Regions from separate parts of the Paenibacillus sp. BR2-3 genome, predicted to be linked through region 2. Evidence: riboswitches for the same ligand, from Rfam matches in the RefSeq annotation. Region 2 holds a riboswitch; each other region holds the start of a gene.
The links. Region 2 has a riboswitch for cyclic di-AMP ahead of PaeBR_RS00485 (C40 family peptidase). Riboswitches for the same ligand answer to the same signal wherever they lie in the genome.
Positions count from the first base shown of each region.

Region 1 (6,529 bases), 2.3 Mb from region 2:
ATGCTATCCCGGATCTGCTGATTGGTGATGCAGCACGTATCCGGCAGATATTGGTGAACTTAATCGGCAATGCAGTGAAGTTTACTCCTTCCGGCAAAGTGAGTCTAATCCTTGAATCCTGCTGTACTGAAGGAGAAACCATAAGTCTGCAGTTTAAGGTGAGTGATACCGGGATAGGAGTGGATCCAGACAAGCTCGGTTTATTGTTCCAGCCGTTTACCCAGCTCGACGCTGCCCATAACCGTAAATTTTCCGGCATGGGGCTGGGGCTGTCGATCTGCAAGAAGCTGGTTGATCTGATGAATGGCGAGATATGGGCGGCAGCGGCAAAGGGAGGCGGGGCAGAGTTTGCGTTCCGGATCCCTTTACAGGCCCCAAAGTCGGCACATCCGGCCCCGATCAATAAAGCGGAGAATAAGGTAAGCATTGGAAGACTCAAGTAATCCTTTTGCCAAGGAGAGTTCTTTAATTATATAATTTTTAATTATTACACTACATTTACTATGCCCAGTCGCTACCGGACAGAAAGGAACGCCCCTTGAGCAAAACTAAAAAAAACAGCACAGCGTTTCCGACAATGAGTAAACAGGAGAAGCGACGAGCAGAGCAGGAACGACAGAAGAAAAAGAGCAGGGTGCTTCTTATTGTTACTGTAGCTTTAGTAGTTATTGTTTTTGCGGCATTATTTATTTTAGCTTCTAAAGACAGCGGGTCAAGCGGCAGCTCCAACAGAAAAGTAGAATTTACTTACAGCGATTTCCCAAGGTTAGGTAAAGAGGACGCTCCGGTCAAAATTGTAGAATTCGGGGATTTCAAATGTCCTGCATGCGCGCAGTTCACTGGAGTGATCAAGCCGCAAATCGTTCAGAACTATGTTGATCAGGGCATAGCAGCTTTTTATTTCGTGAATATGACCTTTATTGGTCCGGATTCCGAGACGGCTTCGCTTGCGGCTTTATCTGTGTACCACCAGAATAATGATGAATTTTGGAAGTTCTATGACGCACTCTATGCCAACCAAGGAAATGAAGAGGAAGAGTGGGCAACGGAGGATTTTCTCGTAAACTTGGCAGAGCAGGAGAAACTGTCCATAGATTATGACCTCTTGCGCAAGGATATCCAAAATCAGACGTATGCGGATGAATTGAAGCGCGACAATACTCTGGCTAATGATAATAACGTTTCACAAACGCCTACTGTGTTTGTTAACGGATTGAAGATCAATGAACCTTTTAATTTTGAAGCGATCTCCCAAGAAATAGATACAGCTGCCAAAGCAGCAGAAAGCCAATGAGCAGGTTCTCATCCTTTTGCCGCCGCCACTGTCTGTATCTGGCATGGATTGTTTCAGTGATCGCCGTTGCCGGAAGCCTGTATTTAAGTGAGGTGCTCAAGTACGAGCCTTGCAAGCTGTGCTGGTTCCAGCGCATTTTTATGTATCCGCAGTTGATTCTGCTAGGAATCGCCACATATCGAAATGACAAAAGCATTATCCCTTATGTGCTGCCGCTCAGCCTGATTGGCGGGAGTATCTCCGTGTATCACTATGCGGAACAGAAGATCCCTGCTCTAAGTAAGGTGCTGCCCTGTACGATTGGCGTTCCCTGCAACAAGGATTACCTGAATTATTTTGGCTTTATTACCATCCCGCTGCTGGCACTGACCGCGTTTACTCTGATATCCATTTTGCTGTGGACCGGACGTGACCGCGGGGAGGAAAAGAATGAGGAAGAACTTGAACATGACGGGCATTCATAATTTGTTCTGAAACTGTTACGAAATTCAGGCAAAACGTTATAAAAACACGGGGCAAAGGGATAATTGAAGAGAATGAAAGAAAGGAACCTGCCCGATCATCAATTTGCGGGAATTGGTCTTTTTTTCATTCTTTTTTCATTTTTTTCAACGCTTTACTGTAATCGCTATGTAGACTAATATTAGACCTTGTGAGAAGTTGAATATGCGCTGAATTTTCCGTAGGAAAAACGGGGGAACCAAACTTGACCCTAAGGGTCAAAAGGGGTGAATCGGCACCGGGATCATACCGGGTCCGTAGGGCTTCCACAGTCCGAATCCGCCAGCTAACCTCGTAAGCAAAAGTGGGATAATGACCATGCCATAAGCATGCGGATCATGTCCGTATGCTTATTTTTGTGCCTGCATTTTTGAAAATCCACTATTGAAAACGGCGCGCGGAATTTCCGTTTCAACTCACCAAAGAGAGGAACTGTTCTAATAATGGTTAGCAAAGTAAAAAGACTTTTGATCGGACGTCCCATGAAGTCGAACGAACTCGATCATGAAAAGTTATCCAAGGTGAAAGCACTCGCGGTTCTGTCTTCAGACGCGCTTTCGTCTGTGGCCTACGGAACGGAACAAATTCTGATCGTGCTGGTGGCTGCCGGCTTCACGGCCATTTGGTACTCTTTGCCGATTGCAATCGCTGTATTGGGTTTGCTGGCCATTCTTATTTTATCTTATCGCCAGACGATCTATGCTTATCCGCAAGGTGGAGGAGCTTATATCGTAGCAAAGAAGAATCTGGGTATTCCCACAGGTTTGCTGGCTGGTGGTTCCTTGCTGGTGGATTACATCCTGACCGTAGCAGTTAGTGCTTCGGCTGGAACGGATGCGATAACGTCTGCTTTTCCAAGTCTTCATAATTATACAGTGCTGATTGCAATCACAGTAATTATTATTTTAACTATACTTAATCTTCGCGGTGTTACAGAGTCGGCCTCATTCATTGCGATACCGGTATATCTGTTTGTCGTATCCATCTTTGTCCTCATCATCGCCGGAGTTATCAAATATGCTACGGGCGGTGTGCATGCCAATATCCCTGAATTCGGCGCTGTAGTATCTAACGTCAGTTTGTTTCTTTTACTTAAGGCGTTTAGTTCCGGTTGCTCGGCACTGACAGGTGTAGAAGCTGTGTCAAACGCCATTCCCAATTTCAAAGCTCCAGCGGAGAGAAATGCCGCAAAGACCCTGGTATTAATGGGGGTGATCCTCGGGAGTATGTTTACCGGAATTACGCTCCTCGCTTACTGGTACGGGATTATGCCTGATGAAAAAGCAACGGTCATCTCTCAGATTGCTGAATCTACTTTTGGGCGCGGAGGTCTGTATTACTTCATTCAAGGGATTACGGCGGTCATCTTGTTCCTGGCTGCGAATACGGCCTACTCTGCATTCCCGCTGCTCGCTTGCATGCTGGCCAAAGACAAATATATGCCGCATGCATTTATGGTCCGCGGCGACCGCCTAGGATTTTCTAACGGGATTATTTTTCTCGGCGTGATGTCGGCATTGCTTGTAGCTGCTTTTCACGGGAATACAGAGGGTCTGATTCCGCTCTACGCAGTCGGCGTATTTATTCCATTCACGCTGTCACAGCTTGGGATGATGGTCCGCTGGTACCGATTGAGACCGAAAGGCTGGCAAAGCAAGTTTGCTGTAAATACAGTGGGGATGCTGACCACCCTGACCATTACCCTGATTTTTGTTATCACCAAGTTCTCCAGTGTATGGATGGCGTTCATTTTCCTGCCGCTTGTAATGTTCGTATTCTTCCGTATTTATCAACATTATATGAACACTGCGGATCAGCTTCGTATCCAGATGGATATTGAGAAGCCGGTGATCAAAGGCAGTACGGTTGTCGTTCCGGTGTCCGGTGTGACGCGTGCCGTTCTCCATTCTTTAAGCTACGCGAAATCACTTACTGACAATGTAGTTGCCGTCTATGTCGGTTTTGATGAAGAGGAAATTCAGAAAATGGAGCACAAATGGGAAGAATGGAATCCCGGCGTTCGTCTGATTGTGCTGCGTTCGAGGTACCGCAGTATTATGCGGCCATTGGTTAAATTCATTGATACAGTTGAATGGAAGACTGCTGCCACGGATCATATTACAATTCTGATTCCCCAGTTTATTACGAAGCATTGGTGGCAGGCAATTCTGCATAATCAGACCAGCATATTAATTCGCACTTATTTAATGAATCAAAAGGATATCGTTGTTGCAACGGTTCCTTATCACTTGCACAAATAATTGCTTAAATATTAGCAGCGGATGTTCCTGAAAATTAGGAATTTCCGCTGTTTTTTATTTTTATGTTGACATAGATAATGAGAATCAATATCATTTAAAGAGACAAGGCGGGGATCATACTTCCTTCGACCTTCACAGCAAGTACATACAGGAGGGGTAAAAATGTTTTCGTTGAACAAAAAGAGATGGGGAAGCATGAGATTTGCACTAATAGGATTAATGGTGATGATGGTGTTCTTATCCGCTTGCGGAAATAACAACACCGGAAACTCAGCAAATACTGGAGCAGAAGCCACAGGGCAGCCTACCGCCGAAGCAACAGCCGAACCGGAACAAACGACAGCACCTGCAGTGGAGAAGACTGTAACAGACGGCATGGGGCATAAGGTTACGGTGCCGGCCAACCCGCAGCGTGTACTTGCATCTTATGTTGAAGATCCTGTAGTTTCGCTGGGAGTGACACCGGTGGCGCAATGGTCGGTACCAAACGGTATTCAGGACTACCTGTCGGATAAGCTCAAAGAAGTTCCTACAATCAGCTACGATCTTCCACTGGAAGCCGTAATAAGCTTTGCACCTGATTTTATCATTGTCGGGTCCGAAGCGGATGTTCAGAATGGAAAGTATGATCAACTGAACAAGATTGCACCGACCTATGTAATTGGCGACGAAATATACAAGGATTGGCGCAAAACCCTCCTAAAAGTTGGAGAGCTTCTGAACAAAACTGCAGAGGCGGAGCAAGCGATACAAGACTACGATCAAAAAGCGGTTGATGCAAAAGAAAAAATCACCGGCGCTATTGGACAAGAGTCCGCTGCTATCCTTTGGCTGGTGCAAAAAAACTTCTACATCGTGGATGAAACCCGCAGTAGCGGAGCCGTGCTGTATAACGATCTGGGAATAACTCTTCCGAACCTGGTGACTGAAATCCCTGCAGAAAAGAGAGCAACATGGAACCCGATTTCCCTGGAGAAACTGTCTGAACTGACTGCCGATCATATTTTCCTTGTGAACAGTGATAAGGCAGAGGGCTCGGATATCATCAACAGCGCGATCTGGAAGGGTATCCCTGCGGTCAAAGCCGGTAATGTCTATGAGTTAAGTTCTACCAGCAGTTGGCTATACAGCGGTGCGACCGCCGGCTCTAAGACTATAGACGATGTATTGAAGTTCCTTGTGAAATAGGGAAACTATAATGCGATGGATAAGATCTTGAGTATTCGGTGTAGGAGAAATGTGCAGATCCAGTATCCTAGGATACAAGGCCTGCACATTTTTCTTTTAAGCAAGAGATTGTACATAACAGATATATTTGCAATAATGAGAATGATTGTTGTTATCAACTATGAAGGAGACGACCCATGCTTTTATCTTCTCACTCCAATCAGAAAAATACGGAATCTGCTGAGCGGGGGCAGCTTGCTTCTCGTCCTGCAGCAGCCCTTAGCATCATCATATTTGGACTTGCGGCCATTGCTTTCGGTATGGCGTTATCCATCACAGTGGGGGCGGCTGATATTGATCTGGCCACCGTATGGGCAGCGGTATTTCACTTTAATCCGGATCTGCAGCAGCATCAGGTAATACAAGAGCTTCGTATTCCGCGTTCACTCGCGGGTGTTATGGTCGGAGCAAGCTTCTCTGTAGCCGGTGCGATGATGCAGGGGATGACCCGCAACCCGCTTGCGGATTCAGGTTTGCTAGGCTTAAATGCCGGTGCTGGAGCAGCTTTGGCGTTGGCCTTTGCCTTTGCGCCTGCGATTTCTTTTACGTATATTATGTTATTCTGCTTTATTGGTGCTGCGGTTGCAGCCACTATAGTATTCGGAATCGGCTCTTTATCCTATAACGGTCTGACCCCGCTTCGCCTGACTTTGGCCGGTGCGGCAGTAAGCTCTCTGCTGGTTGCACTAAGTCAGGGTATTGCTATTCTGTTTCACCTCTCACAGGACTTGGCTTTTTGGTTCGCAGGAGGTGTTGCAGGGACAAGCTGGGCTCAGCTCAAGATTATGACTCCTTTTGTGGCAGTAGCGCTGATTGCTGCGATGATGCTGTCACGCTCCATTACATTGCTCAGTTTGGGCAGTGAGGTGGCAGCCGGTTTGGGGCAGCGAACAAGGCTGGTTCAAACGGCGGGGATTATCATCGTCGTTGTGCTTGCTGGGTCGGCCGTTTCCACTGTAGGCCCTGTAGCTTTTGTCGGCCTGGTGATTCCTCATCTTACCCGTTATTTGGTGGGTGTCGATTACCGCTGGGTCATACCATGCTCAGCCGTACTTGGAGCTCTGCTGATCCTCTTCGCAGACATTGCTGCAAGAGTCATCAATCCTCCCTTCGAAACGCCTCTTGGAGCACTGATAGCCTTGATCGGGGTTCCGTTCTTTATCTATTTGGCGCGTAAAGAACGGAGGGCACCACAATCATGAGTAACTCAACCTTATCTCTTGATGAACGACGGCGCCGAACACGT
Region 1 covers NZ_CP126311.1:2,809,848-2,816,376, forward strand. The annotation lists gene PaeBR_RS13450 (ATP-binding protein) at 1-443, shown strand, start outside; gene PaeBR_RS13455 (DsbA family protein) at 578-1,294, shown strand; gene PaeBR_RS13460 (disulfide oxidoreductase) at 1,291-1,758, shown strand; cyclic di-AMP (ydaO/yuaA leader) riboswitch at 1,954-2,111, shown strand; gene PaeBR_RS13465 (APC family permease) at 2,239-4,056, shown strand; gene PaeBR_RS13470 (iron-hydroxamate ABC transporter substrate-binding protein) at 4,219-5,244, shown strand; gene PaeBR_RS13475 (FecCD family ABC transporter permease) at 5,421-6,485, shown strand; gene PaeBR_RS13480 (FecCD family ABC transporter permease) at 6,482-6,529, shown strand, end outside.
Region 1: linked by a shared signal. The riboswitch ahead of PaeBR_RS13465 (APC family permease) and the one ahead of PaeBR_RS00485 (C40 family peptidase) in region 2 are both predicted to bind cyclic di-AMP.

Region 2 (6,529 bases):
CAAAGATATTGAGCTGAAAATTGGCACTAAGGCTATGGACACCGTTTTGTCCACTTACACCCGTAAATACCGATTCCGCCATCCCTCCACTGATGATTTCCAAAAAACTGTGGAAAAGGTAACCGGCAAGTCGTGGAAGGATTATTTTGAACAATATGTTTACAGCGGGGGCACACCCGATTTCTCATTGGAGAATATTTCAGTTATCCGTAAAAAGAGTGCTGCCAAAATCGATTCTTACCTTTACGAATCACAGGTGAAGGTAGTCAATAAGGGGACATATTATCCAGATGTCAGCCTTAAGTTTACATTTACTGACGGTCAGACGGTTCAGCGTATTTGGAACGGGCAGGGTGCCGCTACGTTCCAGATGCTCTACAGCGCCCCGCTCCTATCGGCGGAAATTGATCCGAAGCACTCTGTTTTGCTGGAGAATAAGCATATTAACAACTTTAGACTGGCGGAGCTGAAGCAGGATACCGTCTCCCGTTGGACCCTCAGTGTAACGAAGCTAATTGAAACTGTGCTTGCAACTCTGTCCTGGTGAGGTGAATGATCTTGAGAATTTCGATAACCCGCGGCTTACAGAGCATGAAAGAGCAGATTTATATTCTGGTGCTGCTATTCATATACCGGCTGCTTTGGGGCTATTTTATGTATGGATTCGTGCGGGATGCAATCATACCGATTCTGCTGCGGTATCCCAATGAACAGGCCGGCGGGAGCGGAATGGGCAGACTGCTGTACTATATCGAGGGTCAGTTCAGCCTGACGGGGGATTCTAATGTACAGCGCTGGCTGTGGATGCTGCTGGCCATGAGCGTTTTAAGGCTTGTGCTGTCGCCTTTCATCCGGGCTGGACTGATTCATGAGCTGCATAAGGAAAGCATTGGAGAACGAGGCCTCTTCTTTTTTCCGGGGATGAGGCAATATGGGCTGCCGGTCTTGATCTTCAGTCTGGTTGAATGGCTGCTGGCACTGGTGCCCCTCTATTGGATTGCTCCTGTAATATACAAGCTGCTCCTGTCCTCTTATCTGAATTATACGCTGCTATGGCAGATCAGTCCTTATCTCCTTGCATGGCTTGTTTACATCTTCATCATCCGTTTATGCCTGTTATATATGCAGTTTGGTTATACCAGGGGTACCGGAATGTTCTCCTCGCTTCTGATCTGCCTGCGGTATTTCCTTCCAGCTGCAGCGGTTTCGGTTATGCTTGGGGCAGGTGGTTTTATCGTACTTCTGGTGTGCGGATTGACCGGTCTTCTAAGCCCCGGACTACCCGCTCTCCTTGTGAGGCAGGTTTCACCACTCCCTTCTACATTCTTCAAAATGTGGGGCGTGGCAGCCCAATACCACCTTTGGCACAGCAAAGCCTCCTTGAAATAAAGCAGGTCATTAGTCATAGCTAAAGAGTCCCCGTTCCCGAAACTAGGAACTGAGACTCTTTTTTCGTTACAAATCCTAATAATATTTGCAAAACGGAAAAGGCTTTGATACAATGATGCCTGTGATGATAGTAACAAGTTTGTAATCTTTTAAATAATTTCGTAATTTTTGAATGCGAATTGAACTTTCTGTAACTGTTGTTATGTCGCTTGTTCGGTGCACAACACGCCAAATTCCAGGCACCGGGAAGCGGGGGAACCATATTTTGGGTGAATTGATCTCGTAAGAGAGGGATCATAGGGGGCCTTCCACCGAACCCTTAAGCTAACCTCGCAGGCATTAGGAGGAATTACATCTTTTGAAAAGTCACACCTTCAAGAAAAAGTGCACGGTAGCCGCGTTAGGGCTTGTGATGGCATTCACTTTGGGAAGCGGGAGCGCTTTCGCTAACTCCAAAATGGACACCGTTATTGCAAAAACATTGGGAACTTCGTACAAATTCGGGGGCACGAGCACCGCTGGCTTTGACTGTTCCGGGTTTACTAAATACGTGTTCACCAAAATGGGCCTAACTTTGCCACGTACCTCCCAAGCCCAATACAAAGCAGGAACCTCCGTATCGCGCAGTAATTTGCGTTCCGGTGACCTCTTGTTCTTTAACACATTTGGCAGCGGTATATCTCATGTCGGCATTTATGTTGGCAACGGAAAATTTGCACAATCTTCTTCCTCGCGTGGTGTAAACATCAGTTCGCTGAGCCAGTCCTACTGGGCCAATAGCTACATTGGCGCTAAAAGAGTAATGAGCACAACAGCGTACAAAGCTGTTGCCTATGATTGATTCTCCCCTCACAACTTACTCCTAAAACTCGATATTGCCCGGAGCCTGATTATTGCCGTAATCATTTCCGGGTTTTTCCTTTTTATTCCCTTATTCTACCTTATACACCTTTTGGTCTGCGCTGAAACACCTTTTGGATAAATAATGAAAAATATTTCAATAAACTTACTTTTTAGCTCTATTTCAGGATTTCAAGCGGTTCCAGGCCCTTAAATACCCAATATTTTCACATTAGATATGTTATAGCTGATTGCCAATTTCAGCTCCGTTTGTTACAATGGTCGCAGTAAGTTTATAGTAACATTTTTGTAATTATTGTCTGTCTTTTACGAACGTTTTGTCATGTATTTCTTGCTAAGATAATCCGAATAACAATATGTGCCGAGTTTCCTTAATCAAACAAGGAAAACGGGGGAACCACTTTGGGTGAATTGACCTCCTATATCAAGAGGGGTCATAGGGGACCTTCAACCGAACCCTTAAGCTAACCTCGTAGGCATTTGGAAGGGGTTCACACTTTTGAAAAAGAAGTTAGCAGCCGCAGCACTCAGTTTTTCTATTATTTTTACCGCAATCGGAGCGGGAAGCGCTTTCGCTGAATCCAAGATGGACCAAGTCATCGATAAAACTATCGGATCCAAGTATGTTGCCGGCGGTGTCTCGACTAGCGGCTTTGATTGCTCAGGATTTACCCTGTACGTGTTCGACAAGATCGGGATTGATTTGCCGCATCAATCCGGTTCCCAATACCAAATGGGCACTGCAGTTTCACAAAGTGAACTGAGAGCCGGAGATCTCGTATTCTTCAACACAAACGGAAAAGGCGTTTCCCATGTCGGCATTTATGTCGGCGACGGTAAATTTGCACATGCTTCATCCTCACGTGGTGTAACCATCAGCACGCTGAGCGAAAGCTACTACGTCAACCGCTACGTTGGCGCTAAACGAATCATGAGCAAAACTGCTTATCAGACTGTTGCTACGGATTCCCAAGACAATGACGATGTGCAGTAAGTAATTTCAAATAGGCTCTCTTCCATGATTTTTGCCGAAATCCTGGAGGGGGCTTATTTTTTTGTGTTTACTTATTCTTACCCTTCTCACGGTCTGCAAAACACTTAACCTAAAGTTTTTGAGTCGATTATGGCTCTTTTTGTATATAATTAGGTATAGATTACTTCCCCCGAAAGGAGGTCTCTGACCTTATGATCAGTTCCCCAGTAACCTTCCATGTGGTTCCGATGGAAATTAAACACGCTGAAGACATATGCCAGTGGAATTATGAACCCCCTTATCATATTTACGGATGGCAGCCCTGGGAGCAAATGCAGGCTCTTGGCATTGAGTTCGGCGACCCGGAACTGCGCAGTCAGCAATACGTATCCGTTGTAAATGACCAGGAGATCCTGTGCGGCTTTGCCCAGCTTTTCCCTATGGAAGGTGTTGTTAGGCTAGGCATCGGCATGAGTCCCGATTTATGCGGGCAAGGATTGGGAAAATTGTTTGTGGATGCTATCGTTAAGGTCGCACTTGAACGGTATCCTGAACGCGAGATAGACCTGGAGGTACTCACCTGGAACCAGAGGGCTATTCGAACCTACCGCAAATGCGGCTTTACCATTACGGATACGTATGAGCGTCGAACCCCAACCGGCGAGAAACCTTTTTATTGCATGGTCTATGATAAATAATACCTCCATTTCGTTTTTTTGAAGTTATGGCAATATATTCGTTCATTTTTTTGCCACAAGTGCTATGATATCGCTTCACCTTCCGTTATAATGTAGGGAGTAGCTTACATAGAAGGGACGAATGGGGATGCAAAAATGGATCATGAGCGGTTTGTTTTTTGCCGCCTGCGCCTTTGCTGTAATACTGATGTTCACTCTTCCGGGCAAAGAACAGGTTGCGGAGCAGAACAATCCGACCTTGCCCGTAGTTCAGTTGGACACAGCAAAGGCAGAGGCGACAGTGAAGGCTAACTGTATCACCTGCCATGGCGATCAGCTACAGGGCGGAATCGGACCGAGCCTGCAGAATGAAGGCAGCGGGAATGATGCCGAGGGAATCTTCAGCATTGTAACCAAAGGCCGGGGCCAAATGCCTTCCTTCAAGGATAAGCTGGCACCGGAAGAGATTGCGAACGTTGCGATGTGGCTATCCGAGAAGAAGTAGATTTTCAAATCAAATACGCCTGTACGGAGGATACTTCCCTGCCGAACAGGCGTATTTAATATTGCAGCAAACTTAAGAGGCTGCTGTAATTAACGGGCCTTCTCGAAGGCTTCGTTAAATTCATGGGCTTCCCGGACATCAAGAGCAGTGATGCCACCCTCTTCACGGGTTATGAGCCGCAGCGTTACAGCTTTATAGTCAATCACAATATGAGGATGATGATCAAAAGCCTCCGAGATGGCAGCAACTTCGTCCACAAATGCAATTCCCTTCATGAACTCGTTGAACATGTACTTACGCACCAGTGTGTCTTTATCCAGCTTCCAGCCTTCCAGCTTGACTACCTGTTCCTGCAGCTCTTGTTCATTAAATAACACTTCAATTTCCTCCCCTACTAAAGGCAAGCAGTAAGATTCATGTTTCCCGCTGCATTCCCTTTACTTTAAACAAAACATCCCTTAGCTTATAAGTCCAAGGGATGATCAAGTCGATTTTCAGTTAAATGTATTCTTGTATCCAGGCTAATATAACCTTAACTCAACCAATTTTACCACGGTCTGCGGCCTCCGGGCAACTCACACCGATTTCACCCCTAATTAAACAAGATCAACAGAGGCCAGGTCCTCTTCCCCGACAAGGATGTTAATGCGGTGTGTCTCTTTATCATAAATCACAACTCCGCCTCCCACCTGTATAACCGGTTCATCGCCAAGTGCAAAGAACAGATCCTCAGCCAATGCTTCCCAAACCTCATGCTTTGATTCCTGCGGGAGTTCCCACCATTCGTCCGGCTCCATTTCAAAAAATAAATAACCGTCTGAAATCCGTCCTACCGCTTCCGTTAATTCATTTAAAATATCAGCATAATCCCTACCGTGCTTCACACCCACGACTATCACTCCGTTTTCTTCACAGATGGATAATAAATTACCTTATCCATTATAACCGAAAAAATGACTTCACAAAAAAGGGAATCCTGTCGATAAATAAGATTATACGTTAATCGGTATGGTGCAAGTGTCCCGCCGCCGTTTCAAGGATGATAACGCGGCCTAATCGGATCACTTCTTAAAACTCATGGACGAGGTGCATAAATGGAAATATCAACAATTATCGGTTTAGTTCTCAGTTTGATTGCAGTAGGTTGGGGTATGGTTCTCAAAGGGGCACCTCTTTACAGCTTATTGACACCAGCAGCATACGTAATTATCTTGCTAGGTACTGCTGCCTCGCTCTTCATGGCCTTCCCAATGCAAGAAATGAAGAAAGTTCCTAAGCTGTTCAAGCTAATCTTTGTTAGCCAGAAATTAATTCAAAAATCCGAGCTGATCACCATGTTCATGGAGTGGGCATCCATTACCCGACGTGAAGGGTTATTGGCACTAGAATCCAAGGTCGACGAAATCGAGGATGGTTTCCTCCGTAACGGTATGCGTATGATCATAGACGGCAACGACCAGGAATTTGTCCGCGATGTACTGATGGAGGATATCCACGCTACAGAAGATCGCCATAAAGCGGGAGCTCTTATATTCTCCCAGGCAGGTATGTATGCGCCGACGCTAGGCGTTCTGGGAGCAGTTATCGGCCTGATTGCCGCTATGGCTCATATGGGCGAGATTGAAAAGCTAGCCGAAGCCATAGCGGGAGCCTTTATTGCTACAGTGCTCGGTATCTTTACCGGTTACGTGTTATGGCATCCCATTGCCACAAAGCTAAAACGTTTGTCTAAAAAGGAAATTGAAATCCGCCTGATGATGGTGGAGGGCCTGTTATCCATTCAATCCGGAGTTTCGACTATTGCCATCAATCAGAAGCTCTCCGTATTTCTGACGCCTTCAGAACGTGCCAAGATGAGCGAAAAGGAGAGTGGATCGGGTGAGCAAAAAGACTAGACACGAGGAACATGAGGAGCATGCCGACGAATCCTGGCTGCTCCCTTATTCTGATCTCATGACTTTGCTCGTTGCCTTATTCCTCGTACTATATGCCATGAGTGCAACGGACGCCCAGAAGTATGAAGAAATGAGCCGAGCCTTCAGCTCCGCGCTTAGTGGCGGATCAGGGATTCTTGACAATAGCTCTGCGACACCTACCGAAAGTAGCATGGATCAGGGCAAAGGC
Region 2 covers NZ_CP126311.1:96,581-103,109, reverse strand. The annotation lists gene PaeBR_RS00500 (M1 family metallopeptidase) at 1-547, shown strand, start outside; gene PaeBR_RS00495 (hypothetical protein) at 559-1,389, shown strand; cyclic di-AMP (ydaO/yuaA leader) riboswitch at 1,606-1,743, shown strand; gene PaeBR_RS00490 (C40 family peptidase) at 1,802-2,230, shown strand; cyclic di-AMP (ydaO/yuaA leader) riboswitch at 2,600-2,744, shown strand; gene PaeBR_RS00485 (C40 family peptidase) at 2,750-3,244, shown strand; gene PaeBR_RS00480 (GNAT family N-acetyltransferase) at 3,436-3,921, shown strand; gene PaeBR_RS00475 (c-type cytochrome) at 4,049-4,405, shown strand; gene PaeBR_RS00470 (4a-hydroxytetrahydrobiopterin dehydratase) at 4,495-4,782, opposite strand; gene PaeBR_RS00465 (hypothetical protein) at 5,002-5,295, opposite strand; gene motA (flagellar motor stator protein MotA) at 5,500-6,300, shown strand; gene PaeBR_RS00455 (flagellar motor protein MotB) at 6,284-6,529, shown strand, end outside.

Region 3 (6,529 bases), 750 kb from region 2:
TTATACTGGCTGAAACGATTAATGGCTGGAATGGGTCACTAGATAAGCAAAGCTGAAAAAAACTTCGGAAGGATCTCCGAAGTCTTTTGTTCATATACCTCCCTCCCGACTCTCCGGCGGCAGCACAAAGCTGATCTCAAAACGGGTACCTATTCCTGCTTCACTGGTTACTTTTATTTGTCCGCACTGGATTTCAATCAGCTTCTTCACAATGGACAGACCCAACCCGGTACCCCCATACTGACGGGAACGGGACTTTTCGACTCTATAAAACCGTTCAAAGATATAGGGCAGTTCATCTGCAGGAATACCAACCCCGGTATCCTCCACTATAATAGTGATGGAGTCAGAGCCATATATCAAATAAACATCTATGCTTCCCTGCTCTGTATAACGAATGGCATTCTCCAGCAGGTTTAGTACGATTTGTTCCATACGTTTGCCATCGGCACGAACCATTATAGCTGTTCCTGATTGATTGATATTCAGCCCCAGACTTTTGTTCCTCGCCTTCAATTCGACCTTTCGGACAGCCTGTTCAATGAGTTCGGACAAATCGATCCATTCCGGCACAAGTGAGATTCTTCCCTCTTCCATCTTTGCCAGATCGAACAAATCATCTACTAAATGCTGAAGTCTTACTGCTTCCTGATAGATAATGTCCAGATACCTGTCCTTCTCTTCTTCAGTTTCATACAACTGCTCCTTAACCACCTTGGAGTATCCTTCCAGATAAGTTATGGGTGTCCGCAGCTCATGGGATATATTTGAAAAGAATTCCTGGCGGGTATCCCGGTAGCGCTGCAGATCCACCGCTAAATCATTGATTGCCTCCGCTAAAGTGCCTATTTCATCCTTACTTCTGATTTCCAATCGGGTTTCCAGCTCACCCTGGGCAATTTTACGGGTCGCACTTTGCATTTGCAATAGCGGACGGGATAGAATTTGAGCGATAATCCAGGTTATGCCCAGGGCCAGTAAAAATGCACCCATCCCCGAGAGGAGCAATAAGTTCCGCACGCCTGATAGCGATTGTTCCATTTGTTCCGTAGAGGACATGACGTATAAAGCCGAGTTAATTACTCCTCCGCTGGATATCGGTTGGCCCGACACCATATAACGATGTCCCGCAGTATCCTCATACTGTAGATTTATCTTCTCCCCGGAGAAAATCTTATCGATGTCGGAAGCCCTAATAAAGGATCGGTCCGCTGAATCATGTATTCCTGAATGCAGGATGACTTCCCCATTTTTTAAAATATTAAAAATACTGACACCCGAAAACTCGGCAAATGTCTTCATGGTTTGCTCGGATGTAGTATCATCGGCATTGGCCATAACCGCGAAGTGGGAGGTAATCTCCTCGTTTTCTCTCTGCATTTCTGCTGAGTAAAAATTAGTAAACATTCTGTCAATTGCAAAGCCGAGGAATAATAAAACGATCAGAAATACAGTGATGATCACAAGGCCAAGCTTAAAGCCGATCCGGTTATTTCTCATTCTTTATCTCCCGGAACATGAAATTTATAGCCTACTCCCCACACAGTTTGAATCGGATTATAACTCATGCCCGCCTTTTGCAATTTTTCACGCATATTTTTGATATGGGTGTCTACAACCCGAGTCTCGCCCTCGTAATCATACCCCCACAGCCTTTCCACCAGCTCCTCCCTGCTAAAGACACGCTGCCTGCTCTGGGCTAATGCAGCAAGTAGATCGAACTCCTTTTGGGTTAATTCGACCCCAACCTCTTGAACACGAACCTCCCGGGCATCCGGGAGTATGGTTAGCTGCGGAAATTCCATCACCCATACCTGAGGCTCAGAGATCTGATTAATCGTTGATCTCCGAAGTAAAGAGTATATTCTCGCGAGCAGCTCTTCCGTGTCAAAAGGCTTGGTCAAATAATCATCCGCACCCATCCCGAGCCCATGAACTTTATCCTTTGTTTCAGAACGTGCAGTGAGCATCAGAATGGGGACCGAATCTGTCTCTCTGACCACCTTGCATACTTGCCAGCCATCCATATCAGGCATCATCACATCAAGCAGGATAATATCAAAGGCATTCTTTTTGATCATGGATAATGCCTCGCGGCCCGTCGCGGCTTCCTTAACCATAAATCCTTCTTTCATTAAATAAATCCGCAGCAAGTTCCTCATATTCCATTCGTCATCGACAATTAACACCTGGAGCTTCGACAGGTTGCCCACCTTCTTCGTTATTTTAATTTTTCAGTTTTTCTTATAATAATGCGTTAAAATAATAAAGATGTAAACGTATTTACATCATTCCCATACCGGAACCTTGCGACTACTGCCGTACCATTTTTTTGTTTCATCAGTCAATAAGTAATTAAAGCAGAACCGAATGCACTAAAAAAGGACAAGTTCGTGAGTAATCACGAGCTTGTCCTTTTTTATTTCTCTATTTTTCCATTTGAAGATAACTCTTCTGATCCACCACACGACGAGCCGTAACATAACGATCTTGGTAATAAGACTCCGACAAACTACTTACTCTTACACCCTTGCTGGAAGAGTGCGCAAATTGATCATCACCTATGTAGATTCCTGCATGAGAAATCCCTTTACCGAAGGTATTAAAAAACACCAAATCACCTGGACGCAGATTTTCTTTGGCGACCGGCGTTCCGACCTTGGCTTGGGATTGGGAAGTACGCGGAAGGTCGTCTACATTAAACTTTTTCAGTACATACAAGATAAATCCTGAGCAATCGAACCCTGACGTGGTAGTTCCTCCGTAAAGGTAAGGTGTTCCTATTACTTGGTTTACTACACTATCAAGCTTGACCTCACTTGCGAATGTACTGGGTGCTGTAGACGTAAATAAAACAGCGGCTCCCAGTAGAGATATAATGACTTTCTTCAGAAACTTGTTCTCCCTTCAATGCCTACGGAGTTAGCTGAGGGTTCGGTTAAAGGTTCCCTATATTCTCTTGCTTACAAGAATAATTCACCCGAAGTGGTTCCCCCGTTTTCAAATCGAAATTCGGCAGTTGGTTAATATTTTGTAACTATTAATAATGTAATATAGTAAGTTGAACCTGTCAACTGTTAATAGGCAACTTATTTAATGTCCTTCTGTCGCGAATATATAAGGATTAATAGTAACAGAAGAAACAAAAGTGAAATCATTAATTTAAGCCTTCCATCGATTATAGATACATATCCATATCCAATTAGGGCCTCGATCGATAAAGAGGGAAGCTTGCCTATTACCGAAGCCAGCATATAATTTGAGAAACTTACTTCCGATAGCACACTAATCAGGGTAACCAAGGACGATGGAATAAACGGTGTTAACCGGGCCAAAAGCACCGCAATAAATTGGCGTTTAGGACTCATCGATTTAATCCTGGCCATCCACTCTATTTTTTTACTATAACGGATTCTATCATTAAGCTTTAGTGCACCAATCCGGTAGAGAATATAGGAAACCATTGCCCCTGATACCTCACCGGCCCAAGAGATCATAAAACCGGGAACCAGACCAAAGACCACAATATTTACGGTGGTTAAAGCAACTGAGGGAATTATCCCTATCACGCTAATGAGAATATTCAAGATAATGCTAATTATGATTGCCCAGGTTCCCCATGCACTTAACCATTGCGCAAGATAATCAGATTGTATCGCCAATATTTGCAAGGTCATCCCTTTCCCTTTAGGACCTGGAAATCAACTCCGAAGTCTTTTTTTATTAACGTTTTTTCCCTAAATGAAACCATTTCACCAGCAAAAATATAAATAAGACAAGTAGTGCGGTACACAATAAAAATGTTTTGACATACCCGCCAAAATAAAGAAGGGAATCGCTTCGGAAAGAGATTGCCGATATGGTCATGCACATTAACCCCATTCCCATAAAGAGAATAGCAATTAGCCATTCAATTTTTTTCATGTGCTTTCCTCCCCTGTTTCCGGCTGCAGGACAAAGTGGATTTCAAATCGGGTACCTGCCCCTATTGTACTGGAGACTTGTATATATCCATTATGTAACTCCACCAGCTTCTTCACAATAGACAATCCCAGTCCAGTACCTCCATATTGACGGGAACGGGACTTTTCTACTCTATAAAACCGTTCAAAAATAAACGGAAGTTCATCTGCAGGAATACCAATCCCGGTATCTTCTACAATCAAGGTTACTGAAACAGATTCAAACCTTAAATATACATCAATGCCTCCGCGCTCGGTATATCGAATAGCATTCTCCAGCAGATTTAATACAATCTGTTCCACTCGTTTCCCGTCTGCCTGAACCAATGAAGCTGTTCCGGATGGATGGAAATTCAGCTTTAGGCTTTTCTCCTTTGCTTTCAATTCAACCTTCATGACCGCCTGCTCAACCAGTTCAGACAAATCGATCCAATCGGGTACAAGAGAAATTCTCCCCTCTTCCATTTTAGCCAGATCAAATAAATCATCGACCAAATGCTGAAGCCGCACTGCTTCCTGATAGATAATGTCCAGGTAACGATCCTTCTCTTCTTCGGTCTCATATAACTGATCCTTAACTACCTTGGAATAACCCTCCAGGTAAGTGATGGGTGTGCGGAGTTCATGAGATATATTCGCGAAAAATTCTTGACGGGTATCCCGGTAACGCTGCAAATCAATCGCTAAATTATTAATGGCTTCAGCTAAAGTGCCAATTTCGTCCTTGCTTTTGATTTCCAGCCTGGTCTCCAGTTCACCATGGGCAATTTTACGGGTCGCACTTTGCAATTGCAGTAGAGGGCGGGATAGAATTTGAGCGATAATCCACGTAATCCCCAAGGCCAGCAAAAATGCACCCATCCCGGAGAGCATTAATAGATTTCGTACACCTGCTAACGATTGCTCCATTTGTTCAGTAGAGGACATGACATAAAGAGCTGAAGTTATTTCTCCCCCGTCAAGTATAGGCTGCCCCGATACAAAATAACGAATTCCGGCAGGATCTTCATATAATAAGCTTACCTTCTCACCGGAAAAAATCTTATAGAGGTCCGAAGCCCGAATAAAGGATCGGTCTGATGAATCATGCACACCTGAATGGAGAATGACTTCCCCGTTCTTCAATATATTGAAAATGCTGACATCTGAAAATTCAGCAAAGGTTTTCATGGCTTGCTCGGATATGGAGTCCATGGAATTGGCCATTACTGTGAAGTGGGAGGTTAGGTCCTCCGTTTCTTTCCGCATGCCTGCATAATAAAAATTGGCAAACAATCTATCAATGGCAAAACCCAGGAATAATAAAACGATAAGAAATACGGTAATGATCACAAGACCAAGTTTAAAGCCGATCCGGTTATTCTTCATTCGGTTTCTCCGGAAATATGAAACTTATATCCTACTCCCCACACCGTTTGTATAGGATTGCAACTCATTCCCGCCTTCTGCAATTTTTCACGAATATTCTTGATATGGGTGTCTACTACCCGAACCTCGCCCTCATAATCATGCCCCCATAGTCTTTCAACAAGCTCCTCTCTGCTGAAAGTTCGCTGCCTGTTTTGGGCTAATGCAACAAGAAGATCGAACTCCTTTTGGGTAAAATCGACCAGTACATCCTGAATACGAACCTCCCGGGCATCCGGAAATATGTTGAGTTCCGGAAATTCCAGCACCCATTGCTGGGGCTGGGTGACTTGGGTTATCGTTGATCTCCGGATTAACGAATAGATTCTGGCCAACAGCTCTTTAGAATCAAAAGGTTTGGTTAAATAATCATCCGCACCGATCCCCAAACCATGAATTTTATCCTTTGTTTCCGTACGTGCGGTGAGCATTAAGATAGGTACTGTTTCCGTCTCCCTGACTACCTTGCATACTTGCCAGCCATTTATATCGGGCATCATTACATCAAGCAGAATGATATCAAAGGAATGCTTTTTTATCATGGATAATGCCTCTTGGCCTGTCGCAGCTTCCTTAACCTGAAATCCCTCTTTCATTAAATAAATCCGCAGTAAGTTTCTCATATTCCATTCATCATCGACAATCAATACCTGAAGTTTCGACATTATGCCCACCTACTTAGTTCTCTAGTTTTGATTTCCCTTTATGTTTCATAAACAGATACAGCATGATCACGAAGCTAATCATAATAACCGTCATACTGGTCCACTGCCCGGCGGTCCAATTCAGCGAATACCGCGGTGAATCACCACGCAGAAACTCCAGTGAGAATCTGCCTATCGCATAGAGTATATTATAAATTAGAAAGAGCACGCCTTTGGGGAGGTTTTTGTGCTTGACAGTAATAAGGAAGGCGAACACGATAAAGTCCCATTGTCCTTCCCATATTTCCGCCGGCCATAAAGGAACTGCCCCATACTGGGCAAAAGCTTGCGTTCCTGCCGGGTACACGATGCCAAAACCTGAATTTGTAGGCGATCCAAAAGCATCTCCGTTCAAGAAGCAGGCAATACGACCGATCGCTTGACCCAGAATAATCGCGGGGGCGAGAGTGTCCGCAAGCTCCCAGAAAGGAATCTGCTTGATCTTGGCAAAGACCG
Region 3 covers NZ_CP126311.1:4,352,813-4,359,341, forward strand. The annotation lists gene PaeBR_RS20960 (sensor histidine kinase) at 91-1,500, opposite strand; gene PaeBR_RS20965 (response regulator transcription factor) at 1,497-2,204, opposite strand; gene PaeBR_RS20970 (C40 family peptidase) at 2,428-2,892, opposite strand; cyclic di-AMP (ydaO/yuaA leader) riboswitch at 2,897-3,028, opposite strand; gene PaeBR_RS20975 (TVP38/TMEM64 family protein) at 3,090-3,677, opposite strand; gene PaeBR_RS20980 (hypothetical protein) at 3,724-3,924, opposite strand; gene PaeBR_RS20985 (sensor histidine kinase) at 3,921-5,330, opposite strand; gene PaeBR_RS20990 (response regulator transcription factor) at 5,327-6,034, opposite strand; gene lgt (prolipoprotein diacylglyceryl transferase) at 6,048-6,529, opposite strand, start outside.
Region 3: linked by a shared signal. The riboswitch ahead of PaeBR_RS20970 (C40 family peptidase) and the one ahead of PaeBR_RS00485 (C40 family peptidase) in region 2 are both predicted to bind cyclic di-AMP.